DNA from 3 places in the Pseudomonas sp. WJP1 genome. Region 3 is predicted to be linked to each of the others. Evidence: predicted binding sites of a transcription regulator. Region 3 holds the regulator's gene; each other region holds the start of a gene.
What was found. The regulator sigma-54, encoded in region 3, starts transcription at its own class of promoters, with help from an activator protein. The targets are predictions, from matches to a motif close to ANTGGCATNNANNTTGCTNT.
Positions count from the first base shown of each region.

Region 1 (4,611 bases), 850 kb from region 3:
CCATCTTGACCTTGAAGGCCGGCACGCCGTTGGCGCGCATGACCAGTTCTTCCTGCATGTCCACGGGAATCACATCCCCCGGCTGCATGTGCAGGATGTCGCGCAGCTTCAACTGGCGACGGGCAACCGTAGCGTTGATCGGTACATCGACGTCCAGCACGTCCTGGCGCAAGGCGTTGACCCAACGCTCGTCCTGGTCGTCGAGATCGGACTGGAAGCCGGCATCAAGCATTTCGCGCACCGGTTCGATCATCGAGTAAGGCATGGTCACGTGCAGGTCACCGCCACCGCCATCGAGTTCGATGTGGAAGGTCGACACCACAATGGCTTCGCTCGGGCCGACGATGTTGGCCATGGCCGGGTTCACTTCCGAGTTGATGTACTCGAAGTTCACTTCCATGATCGCCTGCCAGGCCTCTTTCAAGTCGACGAAGGCTTGCTCCAGCACCATGCGCACCACGCGCAACTCGGTCGGAGTGAATTCACGCCCCTCGATCTTGGCGTGGCGGCCATCGCCGCCGAAGAAGTTGTCCACCAGCTTGAACACCAGCTTGGCGTCGAGGATAAACAGCGCCGTACCGCGCAGCGGCTTGATCTTGACCAGGTTGAGACTGGTCGGCACGTACAGCGAGTGCACGTATTCGCCGAACTTCATCACCTGCACGCCACCGACCGCTACGTCTGCCGAGCGGCGCAGCATGTTGAACATGCTGATGCGTGTGTAGCGGGCAAAACGCTCGTTGATCATTTCCAGGGTCGGCATGCGTCCACGGACGATGCGATCCTGGCTGGTCAGGTCATAGCTCTTGACGGTGCCGGGTTCGGCAGCAATATCGGTCTGTACCAGACCATCGTCGACGCCATGCAGCAGCGCGTCGATCTCATCCTGGGACAGCAGGTCCTGCACGGCCATGTCGTGTTCCTACTGCAGTACGAAATTAGTGAAAAGCAACTGTTCGATCACCACTTTGCCGAGTTCTTTCTGCGCCACTTCCTGGACGCTGGCCGTGGCCTTCTGGCGCAACATTTCCTGGCCGACCGGCGAGGCGAGGGTCGCGAAATCCTGACCGGAGAACAGCATCACCAGGTTGTTGCGGATCACCGGCATGTGCACCTTGAGCGCGTCCAGATCCGCCTGGTTGCGCGCGAGCATGGTGATACTCACTTGCATGTAGCGCTGGCGACCGTTCTGGTTGTAGTTGGCCACGAACGCCGGAGCCATCGGCTCGAAAACGGCAGGCTGTTTGCCCACGGGGGTGGTTTCGGCCGCGACGTCAGGCTTGCTCTGGGCACTGTGCATGAAGTACCAGGTCGCCCCCACGGACAAGCCGATCGCCAGCAGCAGCGCCACCACGATCACGATGATCAGCTTGAGCTTGCCTTTGGTTGCGGGGTCTTTTACTGCTGCGTCGCTCTTCGCCATGCCAATAATCCGTCACTATTCGGTTTTTACAGTCGCGCGACAAGGCAGGAGCAAGTGTTATGCCAGAAGCGACCGCGCCTAAAAAGCAAAAGATCGCAGCCTTCGGCAGCTCCTACAGGATGTACACATTCCAATGTAGGAGCTGCCGAAGGCTGCGATCTTTCAGGGGGCGCCGCGAATTATCAGGCGTAGTAGTCGACGGCGCTGGAGCCGATCACATGGGTGGCCGTTGCAGCCACTTCGGCAATGCTCGGGGCGATCTCGTCATCCATCGAATCGAGCCGTCCGCCGCCGGCACTGGTACGTCCACTCTGCGCCTGCTGTTGCTGCGCCTGGTCCTGCGACCCCCGGGACTGGTCGGAAACATTGACGTCGACCTGGCCCATGCCCTGCTGCGTGAACATGTCGCGCAAACGCTGCATCTGGCCGTCCAACGCTTCACGCACGCCCGGGTGCGCGCTCATGAACGTCACCTGGGTCTGCTGATCGGGCACCATGTTCACCCGGATGTCGAGGCGGCCGAGCTCGGCCGGCTGCAACTGGATGTCGGCCGCCTTGAGATTGGCGCTGGACAGGTACATGACCCGGTTCACCACTTCTTCGGTCCAGCCGCTCTGATGCATCGCGATGGGCTGGTTGACCGGCATCGCGTTAGCGGTTTTTGGCGTGGCCGCCTGGGTCAGTGCCGCCAGACGGTTGGCGAAATCGTCGACCCGGGTATCGCTGCTGGCAGACTTGAGGTCCTTGAGCCCCTCATCGATCAGGCCACTGAAGGCATTGTCGCTACCCTGGCCGGTACTGGACTTGTCGGCTTGCACATCGAGCATGTTCGCCATGCCGGCGGCAAAGGCCTGCGCCCCGGTCGGCTCGCCGTCGGCCGGAGTCGGTGCCGCCTTGGGTTGCGCCTGGCTCGAGGCCGAGACATGGCCGCTCTGCTCCATGGCCATGCGCAAGGCTGGCAGGGCGTCGAGCGGGTCGGCTTCGGGATCGAAACCAGCGTCGGTGGCAGGGACGGCCGGGGGGATGATCGATGCCACGATCGCTTCAACGACTGGCGAATCAGCCACAACAGGCGTCGCGACTGCAGGCAACAAAGCTGGATCAACAGGCAAGGCATCGACGACCGTTACCTGCACGGCGTCCGGCGTATCGCTGGCCGGCTGGTCGTCGACTTGCGCCGGTTTATCGGCGGGCAAGCTTTTGCCGCTATCGGCAACGGCAGGCTTTTCGGCGGCAGCGTTATCCTTGTCGACGTCCTTTTTACCGGTGCTGTCCGCCACCTCGTCACGTGGTTGTTTCGAAGGTCCGTCAGCGGTCGCTACAGAGGGGTTTCGGCCTTGTGTGGCGTACACCCGAGAGAAGCTGGACGCCTTGTCCCCGGGCTCGGCGGCGACCTTCGGGGAAGGGGCGGCGGTAGCCTGACTCTTGGCCTGAGCGGTGGCCTGGAGGAGAGAATTGGGGGTAAAGGGCATTGAACGGTCTCCGCTGTACTGGGATCGTAGGTACAGTTGAAAGAGTTGATAGCAAGGGGCGGGCCAGTTTCACCCGATGACGACGAAATACGCCTTACGCTTCAACTTTCTGCCAGGGACCGCTGCCGCTCAGCTTCGTAAAGAGGACGAACGATCGCGAACTCGAGGTCGATTGCAGCAATCAGCTCCTGGATTTGGGAGGACGAAAGCTTTTCAGCGTTCTTCTCGAGCTCACCACATAGCGCGACAAGCTTGACGGCCCCCATATTGCTGCTGCTGCCCTTGAAGCTGTGCGCCACGTCTACCAGTTGCGCAACCTGCACTGCCTTGCGCAGCGACTGCAGGCGCTCTTCGGAATCGGCGAGAAAGGTATCCAGCAACTGCGGATACGCGTCCTCCATGACGTCGCGCAACGCGCTCAGCGCGTCCAGGTCCAGATGTTTGTCAGTCACTTGTTCGCTCCCTGATCAAGAATTTACGGATTATGCCAGAGCCTTCCAGAGAAACTCCACGCGGGCACTTCGACCATCGTCGGACCAGCTTGCATTATGACCCAGCTGACGGATCAGGCTGACGCCACGTCCGGACAGACGGACAGGATCGACGGGGCGCTCCAGTACCCGCCCGACATCGAACCCCTTGCCGCTGTCCTCGACGCGAATCGCCAGGCAACCGCCCTCGCCCTGCGGCGTGACCTGCAAATGCACACGGACATAACCGTCCTGCAGCTCATCCAGGCGTGCATTGCGTTGTTGATAATAGCGAGTAAACCCTGACACATCGCGCTTGAGACTGGAGTCCAGGCCCAGCACCCCGTGTTCCAGGGCGTTGGAGTACAGCTCCGCCAGAACACTGTAGAGCGCCCCGCTTTGAGCCCGCAAACCGTGCACTTCCTGCAGCAACTGCAAGAGGTAGGGCAACGGATTGAAACGTTTGAGCGTTGCGGCGCGAAATTCGAAACTGGCGGACCAGTCCAGGGGGCAGGACTGGCCACTGTCGGAATAGACCGGCACCGGCGCACTCGCCTGCGCGGGCACAGGCAGGCTGACTTCGACCATGCTGACGTCGTCGCGCGCCTCACCGCGAAAGTCTCGCAGCGCCTGCTCAATGTCCTCGAACAAGGTGTCGGGCTGACGATTGGCGGCAAATACCTGCTGCAACCGCTGCACGCCAAACAGCTGTTCATCGGCATCGCAGGTATCGATCACCCCGTCGGACAACAGGAACACCCGATCACCCACGGCCATCGGAAACACTTCGGTGCGATCATCGAAGGTTTGCGGGCTCAGCACACCCAGCGGCAAATGCCGCGCTGTCAGTGGCGTTCGCGTCCCGCTGGCGACGCTGTGCAGGTAGCCATCCGGCATGCCGCCGTTCCAGACCTCCACCGAGCGGCCCTGGAAACTCAGGCACAGCATCGTGGCGCAGCAGAACATGTCCACCGGCAAGATGCGCTTGAGCTTGGCATTCATCTCGCGCAGGGTTTCGGCCAGGCCGTAACCCTTGGCAGTCATGCCGTAGAAGACTTCGGCCAGGGGCATGGCGCCAACGGCGGCGGGCAGGCCATGGCCGGTGAAATCGCCGAGCAGTACATGCATGTCCCCCGCCGGGGTGAACGCGGCCAACAGCAAGTCGCCGTTGAACAATGCATAGGGCGATTGCAGGTAGCGGATGTTGGGCGCATTCAGGCAACCGGAATGGGCCACCTTGTCGAAC
Region 1 covers NZ_CP110128.1:1,744,329-1,748,939, reverse strand. The annotation lists gene fliM (flagellar motor switch protein FliM) at 1-913, opposite strand, end outside; gene fliL (flagellar basal body-associated protein FliL) at 923-1,423, opposite strand; gene OH720_RS07945 (flagellar hook-length control protein FliK) at 1,606-2,895, opposite strand; gene OH720_RS07940 (Hpt domain-containing protein) at 2,997-3,347, opposite strand; gene OH720_RS07935 (ATP-binding SpoIIE family protein phosphatase) at 3,378-4,611, opposite strand, start outside.
Region 1: the regulator sigma-54 is predicted to act here: its motif matches at 2,944-2,963, upstream of OH720_RS07945 (flagellar hook-length control protein FliK).

Region 2 (4,611 bases), 1.8 Mb from region 3:
TGGAAAGACCTGGGCAAGGAAGAACGCACCGCGAAAATGCGTGCGGACGTGATCCAGTTCTGGAGCTCCAGCGAAGTGCTGTTGCGTGAGCTGGGTCAGGAACGTGCGAGCAGCATCAAGGATTACCTGGTCGACAAGGGCCAGCTCGCCGACGACCGCGTGTACTTCATCGATGCCCAGTTGGGCGAAGCGGAAAAAGACGGCAAGGTCGTTACGCCACTGCATCTGGACGCCGAGTGAACTAAAGGTCAAAAGATCGCAGCCTGCGGCAGCTCCTACAGGGGTACACCATCCCAATGTAGGAGCTGCCGCAGGCTGCGATCTTTTGCTTTGAATAGAACAGGCCCCGACACGAATGCCAGGGCCTGTAATGGCCACATCCTTATGGCCGGTCGCATGAACTTCTAAGTTGCGGCAGACGTATGACTCAGCCCGTCTACCGCGCCTTCTCCCAGTCCAGGCGAGAAGTCTTGCCTTACTCGGCTTTCAGGCCGTCAGCGGAGACCGCCTTGACGCCTTTGATTTTCTTGGTGATGGCCACCGCGGTGGCTTTCTGGGCGTCCGTTATTGCAACGGTGGACGACAGGGACACAACACCTTTGTTGGTTTCCACTTTGATATCGGTACCCGGAATGCCTTTTTCGGTGACCAGGTCTGATTTGACTTTGGTAGTGATCCAGGTATCGGAAACATCCTCTTTCGCTTCGGTCATTTCACCGGCGGCCAGCATCATCGGGCCTTGTGTGACCTGAGTCTGGGCAAATGCAGCGTTGGCCATGGTCAGGGTCAGCGCGGTAGCAGTAGCGGCAGCAATAGCGAACTTCTTCATACGAGTAACTCCTGTTTTTCTGGAAAGTCTGCTGGGTGATCTGTCAGCAGGGTTACCAGAGATATTGCGAACGCTGTGCCAACTTTGAAACAAACATTAATTCCTTATAAATCAATAATTTATAAAAACAGTCATTTTTCACAATCATGCAAAATGCATGAGTTGGACATTATCTACATGCAAGTTGCGGGTTTTGAAGAAGGCCTAAGGCCATGAATTGTTGGAAGTTTTCTCAATTACTTCGATATTCCTGAACGGTGCGCAAAAAAATACCCCGCAACGGCGGGGTATCAGGCAACAAGCAGATGGATCAAGCTTTCGGGGCAACGCCTGTGCAGCCTTTCGGCGCGTATTCCTGGTCGACACCGGTGGTGCACGCCCAGCCAGTCAATGAGCGCGTCAGGGTAATGGTTTTATTCAGCACCTGTGCCGGAGCATTGAGAATTGTGCAACCAATCGTGCCCGAACCCTCGGCAGCGTTGCCCGCTGCGGTCATGGTGCAGTTGGACGTGCTGGCGGAACCGCCCACCTGCGCCAGATCCGGATCTGTCCCCTGGTTCATCAGGTCTTCAAACGGCACCTTCAACGCTGAAATCTCGGCCAGACCCGCCGTGACCTTGGCCCGCGCCTGGTACTTGGAGTAAGCAGGGAGCGCAAACGTCGCCAGAATCCCGATGATCGCCACCACTATCAGCAACTCGATCAGGGTAAAACCTTTTTGATTGTTCAATGACAGCCTCCGTGCATGAGTCGAAATCTCATGATCTTCACCGTCTGCAGCACAGCCCATGCCAAGCCCGTGGCGCCCTGTTCCCGGGGTGCACGGTCGCCACAAAGCTCCCTCTTACCCCCAGGAACCGCACAATCTGACACTTTTCGTCACCTCAAGAGCGCTGGTTTGGCTCCACCAATTGACTAGGCTATAAGTCTTGAATGCCTTGTACCCGGTATCCCGAGGAACGCATCGGCACATTCACGATCTATGAGGGTCGGTTGCGATCAATGCAATGGCGTTATAAACGGGTCAGCAAGGACTGAACATGGCAGTCAAGGCAGCAAGAACCAGCGTGTACACCTGGGAAGGTACAGACAGGAAAGGCACGAAGGTGACGGGCGAGTTGAGCGGTCAAAACCCGGCGCTGATCAAGGCGCAATTGCGCAAGCAAGGCATCAATCCCGGCAAGGTGCGCAGGAAAACCACGTCGATTTTCAACCTGGGTAAACGCATCAAGGCCCAGGACATTGCCCTTTTCACCCGGCAGATGGCGACCATGATGAAGGCCGGCGTGCCGTTGTTGCAGTCGTTCGACATCATCGGTGAAGGCTTCGACAACCCGGCCATGCGCAAGCTGGTCGATGAGGTGAAGCAGGAAGTGGCAGCGGGCAACAGCTTCGCCGCGGCCCTGCGCAAAAAACCGCAATACTTCGATGAGCTGTACTGCAACCTGGTGGACGCCGGGGAGCAGGCCGGCGCGCTGGACACCCTGCTGGAACGGGTGGCGACCTACAAGGAAAAAAGCGAAAGCCTCAAGGCGAAGATCAAGAAAGCCATAACCTACCCGCTGATCGTCGTGTGTGTCGCGATCATCGTGACCGGCATCCTGCTGATCAAGGTGGTGCCGCAATTCGAATCGGTGTTCAAGGGCTTTGGTGCTGAATTGCCAGGCTTCACCTTGCTGGTCATCGACCTGTCGCAGTTCATGCAAGCGTGGTGGTGGATGTTGCTGGGCGCACTCATTGCGGCTGCTCTGGCTGTGCGCCGCGCCCTGAAAACCTCGCAAGGTTTTCGCGACCGAATGGACACCTGGCTGCTGAAACTGCCGTTGATAGGCACCTTGATGTACAAGTCCGCGGTGGCCCGTTTCGCCCGCACGCTGTCGACGACCTTCGCCGCCGGCGTACCGCTGGTCGAAGCCCTGGAGTCCGTGGCCGGCGCCACCGGCAATATCGTGTTCAAACGCGCGGTGTTGCGCATCCGGCAGGACGTTGCGACCGGCATGCAGCTGAATTTTTCCATGCGCACTTCCGGTGTTTTCCCGAACATGGCCGTGCAGATGACCGCCATTGGCGAGGAGTCTGGCGCACTCGACGACATGCTCAACAAGGTCGCCGGTTTCTACGAGGACGAGGTCGACAATATGGTCGACAACCTCACAAGCCTCATGGAACCGTTCATCATGGTGGTGCTGGGTGTTATTGTCGGCGGCCTGGTGGTCGCGATGTACCTGCCCATCTTCCAACTCGGCTCAGCGATCTGACATGCCCTTGAACGAAATTCTGACCCACTTCCCGCTGGCTTTCGTCGTCATCGCCGGGGTAGTCGGCCTGCTGGTTGGCAGCTTCCTTAATGTACTGGTGTGGCGCCTGCCGAAAATGCTCGAGCGCGACTGGCGCGTGCAGGCCCATGAGATTCTCGGATTGCCCGGTGAAACGCCGTTGCCGACCTACAATCTGCTGCTGCCGCACTCCCAGTGCACGCATTGCGGCCACCGGATTCGTGCCTGGGAAAACATTCCAGTGTTCAGCTTCCTGTTCCTGCGCGGGCGCTGCTCGGCCTGCGCGACGCCGATCAGCAAACGCTATCCATTGACCGAGCTGGCCTGCGCCCTCCTGTCGGCGTTCATTGCCTGGCACTTCGGTTTCGGCTGGCAAGCCGGCCTGGCGATGCTCCTGACCTGGGGCTTGCTGGCCATGAGCCTGATCGACGCCGAGCATCAACTGCTGCCGGATGTACTGGTGCTGCCGCTGATGTGGCTGGGGCTGATCGTCAACAGCCTCGACTTGTTCGTGACATTGCCCGAGGCATTGTGGGGCGCCATTGCCGGCTACATGGCGCTGTGGACGGTGTTCTGGGTGTTCAAGCTGCTCACCGGCAAGGATGGAATGGGGCATGGCGATTTCAAGCTGCTGGCGATGTTTGGCGCCTGGGGCGGTTGGCAGATCCTGCCACTGACGATCGTCCTGTCATCCCTGGTGGGCGCGATCATCGGTGTGTTTTACCTGCGCCTGCGCAAGGCACAAACATCGACACCCATCCCTTTCGGCCCCTATCTCGCCATTGCCGGCTGGATTGCCTTGCTCTGGGGTGGTCAAATAACCGACTTCTATTGGCAGTTTGTCGGTCTGAAATGAATACCCCTGTGGAAAAACCCTGGATTCTCGGCTTGACCGGCGGCATCGGCAGCGGCAAAAGTGCGGCGGCCCAACACTTCATCGACCTGGGCGTGCATGCGGTCGATGCCGATCATGCCGCTCGCTGGGTGGTGGAACCGGGACGGCCGGCACTGGCAAAAATTGCCGAACACTTCGGTCCCGGCGTGTTGCAAGCCGACGGGCAACTGGACCGCGCCGCGTTGCGTAAACTGATCTTCGAAGTACCGGAGCAACGCCTCTGGCTGGAGGCCTTGTTGCATCCGCTGATCGCCGAAGAGATTGCCCATCACCTGGCGCTGGCAAAATCACCTTACGCGATCCTGGTTTCGCCGCTGCTGATCGAGTCCGGCCAGTACGCCATGACCCAACGGGTTTTGGTGATCGATGCCCCTGAACAGTTGCAGATCGAACGCACCCTGCGGCGTGACCAGACCAGCGAACAGCAGGTCCAGGCGATCCTCAAGGCGCAATCCAGCCGCCAGGATCGCGTAAGCCATGCCGACGACGTGGTGGTCAACGACCGCGACCTCGCCTGGCTGCACAGCGAGGTCGAACGCCTGCATCACTTTTACCTTACTTTGCGTGGAGGCCAGTCATGAGCCAGATCCCAACCGTCGAATGCCCAACCT
Region 2 covers NZ_CP110128.1:6,090,079-6,094,689, forward strand. The annotation lists gene OH720_RS27340 (DUF748 domain-containing protein) at 1-240, shown strand, start outside; gene OH720_RS27345 (BON domain-containing protein) at 476-829, opposite strand; gene OH720_RS27350 (pilin) at 1,140-1,559, opposite strand; gene OH720_RS27355 (type II secretion system F family protein) at 1,870-3,087, shown strand; gene OH720_RS27360 (prepilin peptidase) at 3,089-3,961, shown strand; gene coaE (dephospho-CoA kinase) at 3,958-4,581, shown strand; gene yacG (DNA gyrase inhibitor YacG) at 4,578-4,611, shown strand, end outside.
Region 2: the regulator sigma-54 is predicted to act here: its motif matches at 1,606-1,625, upstream of OH720_RS27350 (pilin).

Region 3 (4,611 bases):
CAGCAAACCGGCAGGCAGGTTGTCAATGCAGTAGTAGCCGTTGTCCTCGAGGACGTCGAGGGCAGTGCTTTTACCTGAGCCGGAACGACCGCTGACTATGATCAAGCGCATGATTAGTGACCGTTTTGCTCGCTCAGGACAACCTGATACAAGGCTTCATTGCTCGAGGCGCTACGCAGTTTTTCGCGCACTTCCTTACGGTCGAGCATGCTGGCGATCTGGCGTAACAGCTCCAGGTGCGCATCGGTAGCGGCTTCCGGGACCAGCAGCACAAACAGCAGGTCAACCGGGGCGCCGTCGATGGCGTCGAAATCGATGGGGGCATCCAGGTGCATCAAGGCGCTGATGGGTGCGTTGCAGCCCTTCAGTCGACAGTGGGGAATGGCGATGCCGTTGCCAAAACCGGTCGAGCCTAGTTTTTCGCGGGCAATCAAAGCCTCGAAGACATCTTGCATCTCCAGATCCGGCACTTCGCGATGGATAAGGTTGGCAATTTGCTCGAGGGCTTTCTTTTTACTGCCGCCCGGCACGTTCACCAGGGAACGGCCGGGGGTCAGGATGCTTTCAAGTCGGATCATGGGTTGGGAGTGTTAACGACCCGTAGCGCCCTGGAGGAGGCTCTGGGTCTTTTCCTTATGCTTTTTGAGTTGTTTATCCAGCTTGTCGGTCAATGCGTCGATCGCCGCGTACATGTCGGTATGTTCCGCGTTGGCGACCACTTCATTGCCGGGAATATGCAGCGTGGCTTCGATTTTCTGCTTCAGCTTTTCGACCGTCATCGTGACCTGCACGTTAGTGATCTTGTCGAAATGTCGCTCCAATCGTTCGAGTTTTTCGCCGATGTAGGAGCGAAGAGGTTCGGTCACTTCCAGTTGGTGTCCACTGATGTTGACTTGCATACAGCTTCTCCTTCGTTGCCAGTGCATAAAGCGGCAGATCCAGATGATCTGCCACTGGAACGCTGTGGCGTGGCCCTACATCAACCGCTTGCGTTCGCTCGAAGGCGCGATCCCCAGGGATTCGCGATACTTGGCGACGGTGCGGCGGGCCACCTGAATGCCTTGTGCCTCCAGTAAACCAGCGATCTTGCTGTCACTCAACGGCTTTTTCTGATTTTCCGCAGCTACCAGTTTTTTGATGATCGCGCGAATCGCCGTGGACGAGCATTCTCCGCCTTCGGAGGTGCTGACGTGGCTGGAGAAAAAGTATTTCAGTTCATAGATGCCCCGAGGGGTATGCATGAATTTCTGCGTGGTGACCCGTGAAATCGTCGACTCGTGCATGCCGACTGCTTCGGCGATGTCATGCAGGACCAATGGTTTCATGGCCTCGTCGCCGTACTCCAGGAAGCCGCGCTGATGCTCGACGATCTGCGTGGCCACTTTCATCAGGGTTTCGTTGCGGCTTTGCAGGCTCTTGATGAACCAGCGGGCTTCCTGCAGCTGATTGCGCATGAAGGTGTTGTCGGCGCTGGTGTCGGCACGGCGAACGAACCCGGCATACTGGGCGTTGACCCGCAGGCGAGGCACCGACTCCTGGTTGAGCTCCACCAGCCAGCGTTCGTTGTCCTTGCGCACGATCACGTCGGGAACCACGTATTCGGCTTCGGTCGACTCGATTTGCGAGCCCGGGCGCGGGTTGAGGCTCTGGACCAGTTCGATGACCTGGCGCAGTTCATCTTCCTTGAGCTTCATGCGGCGCATCAGCTGGCTGTAGTCGCGGCTGCCGAGCAAGTCGATGTAGTCGGTGACCAGGCGCTTGGCTTCGGCCAGCCAAGGTGTCTTGGCGGGTAGCTGGCGCAATTGCAGCAGCAGGCATTCGCCCAGGTTGCGCGCACCGATACCGGCAGGTTCGAATTGCTGGATGCGGTGCAGGACGGCTTCGATTTCGTCCAGTTCGATGTCCAGTTCCGGATCGAAGGCTTCGAGGATTTCCTCCAGCGTCTCGTCCAGATAACCCTGGTTGTTGATGCAGTCGATCAGGGTCACGGCGATCAGGCGATCGGTGTCGGACATCGGTGCCAGGTTCAATTGCCACAACAGGTGGCTTTGCAGGCTCTCGCCGGCCGATGTGCGGGTGGTGAAATCCCACTCGTCGTCATCGTTGCTCGGCAGGCTGCTGGCGCTGGTCTGGTAGACGTCTTCCCAGGCGGTGTCGACAGGTAATTCGTTGGGGATGCGCTCGTTCCAGTCGCCTTCCTCGATGTTATCGACGGTCGGGGCGCTTTCCTGGTAAGAGGGTTCCTGGATGTCGGTACTGGGCTTGTGTTCGGCGTTGTCGGCCAGTGGGTCGGAATTGTCGAAGTCGTCGCCTTCTTCCTGGCGCTCGAGCATCGGATTGGACTCCAGGGCCTCCTGGATTTCCTGTTGCAGGTCCAGGGTCGACAATTGGAGCAGGCGGATGGCCTGTTGCAGCTGCGGTGTCATCGTCAGCTGCTGGCCCATTCTCAAGACTAGCGATGGTTTCATGGCAGGGGCTTAACACCTTATTCGCCGGCGCACATGCGCCATCCACTACAGGGCGCCGGAGCGCCAAACTTAAGCAAATTATATGCCCGAAACTGCGGCGTTTGCCTAGAGCGCTGTAACAATAAAAAAAGATTGATTTTTTATTGCGGCAAGCGCTCGGCCGACCCGCCGGACACCGCGATGCTTACAGGCGGAATTCATGCCCCAGGTACACTTCCTTCACCAGGTCGTTGGCCAGGATGGTTTCAGCGTCGCCTTCGGCGATCAGTTGGCCATCGTTGACAATATAGGCGGTTTCGCAGATATCCAGGGTTTCACGGACGTTGTGGTCGGTGATCAGCACGCCGATCCCCTTCGCCTTGAGGTGGTGGATGATCTGCTTGATGTCGCCTACCGAGATCGGGTCCACGCCGGCGAACGGTTCGTCGAGCAGGATGAATTTCGGGTTGGTGGCCAGTGCCCGGGCGATTTCCACACGGCGGCGCTCACCACCGGACAGGCTCATGCCGAGATTGTCGCGGATGTGGCTGATGTGGAACTCCTGCAGCAGGCTTTCCAGTTCCTTGCGACGACCGGCCTTGTCGAGCTCCTTGCGGGTCTCGAGGATGGCCATGATGTTGTCGGCCACCGAGAGTTTGCGGAAGATCGATGCTTCTTGCGGCAGATAGCCGATACCCGCCTTGGCGCGACCGTGCATCGGCTGGTGGCTGACATCGAGGTCATCGATCAGTACGCGGCCCTGATCGGCCTGTACCAGGCCGACGATCATGTAGAAGCAGGTGGTCTTGCCGGCGCCGTTGGGGCCGAGCAGGCCGACGATCTGGCCGCTGTCGATGGACAGGCTGACGTCACGCACGACCTGGCGGCTCTTATAGCTCTTGGCCAGGTGCTGGGCTTTCAGAGTTGCCATTACGGGGCCTTTTGCTCGTCGGTTTTCTTTTTCGGCTGGATCACCATATCGATGCGCGGGCGCGATTCGGTCACCTTGCTGCCCGTGGCGCGACCGGCGCTGGCCAGCTTCTTCTCGGTGTCATAGACGATTTTCTCGCCTTGAGTGATGTTGTCGTCCTTGTCGATGACCTTGGCCTTGTCGATCAGCACGACACGATTTTGCTTGGCAAGGTACTGGATGGTCACGCCCCAGCCCTGCACGGGCTTGGAGTCGCCGGCGGTCTGCAGTTGCTCGAAGTAGGCCAGGTTGCCAACCGAGGTCACCACATCGATGTCGCCATCGGCGGCGCGGGTCATTGTCACCTTGTTGCCCTTAACGATGATCGAGCCCTGGGTGATGATCACATCGCCCGTATAGGTGGCTACACCGTTCTTGTCGTCCAGCTGGGCATCATCGGCCTGAATGCGGATTGGCTGCTGCTGATCGTTCGGCAGAGCCCAGGCGCTCACGCTTCCCAGTGCTGCGCCCAGACTGAGCAAAATAGGGAGGGTTTTAACGAGCCTCATACTGTCCTCTTACGTTCGATAGCAGGTGTATCCTGCTTTCTTTCAAATACGCCTTCATTCCCTTGCCAGTCGATACACCGCCAGCGCCGTCGATTCTAACGTCTCGCTCGGTCTGCGCATATTGCTGCTGCGGGAACACGGTCATGCGGGTGGTGGTAATCAGCGTCCTGCGGTTTTTTTCGTCGAAACGGGTAATGCGCACCGAATCTATCAATTCGACCTGCGTGCCGTCGGGATTGACTTCGCCTTTTTCGCTCTGGACGTGCCATGGGAACTCGGTGCCCCGGAACATGTTCAGGTCGGGGTTGGTCAACAGCGTCACTTCGGTGGCTTTCAGGTGCTCGACCTTGTCCGACGTCATCTCGTATTGCAGCCTGCCGTCCGGCAGGAACTGCACGCTGTGGGCGTTGGTGGCGTAATAGTCGATAGCGCTCTCATCGACGTGCACTACCGGCTTGTCGAGAAAGCGTTCCGGGCTGATGTTCCAGTAGCCAACCGCAGCGAAAATCGCCGTGATGCTACCGAACAACAGGGTGTTACGAATCTTTTTACTCAGCATGATCTGGCTCACAGGTACGCGGCATTGGCCTCGTCGAGGCGGCCTTGGGCGCGCAGGATCAATTCGCAGAATTCACGTGCGGCACCTTCACCCCCGCGGGCTTGGGTTATGCCGTGAGCGTGCTCG
Region 3 covers NZ_CP110128.1:889,356-893,966, forward strand. The annotation lists gene rapZ (RNase adapter RapZ) at 1-111, opposite strand, end outside; gene ptsN (PTS IIA-like nitrogen regulatory protein PtsN) at 114-578, opposite strand; gene hpf (ribosome hibernation-promoting factor, HPF/YfiA family) at 591-899, opposite strand; gene OH720_RS03955 (RNA polymerase factor sigma-54) at 975-2,468, opposite strand; gene lptB (LPS export ABC transporter ATP-binding protein) at 2,653-3,378, opposite strand; gene lptA (lipopolysaccharide transport periplasmic protein LptA) at 3,378-3,926, opposite strand; gene lptC (LPS export ABC transporter periplasmic protein LptC) at 3,913-4,485, opposite strand; gene OH720_RS03975 (KdsC family phosphatase) at 4,494-4,611, opposite strand, start outside.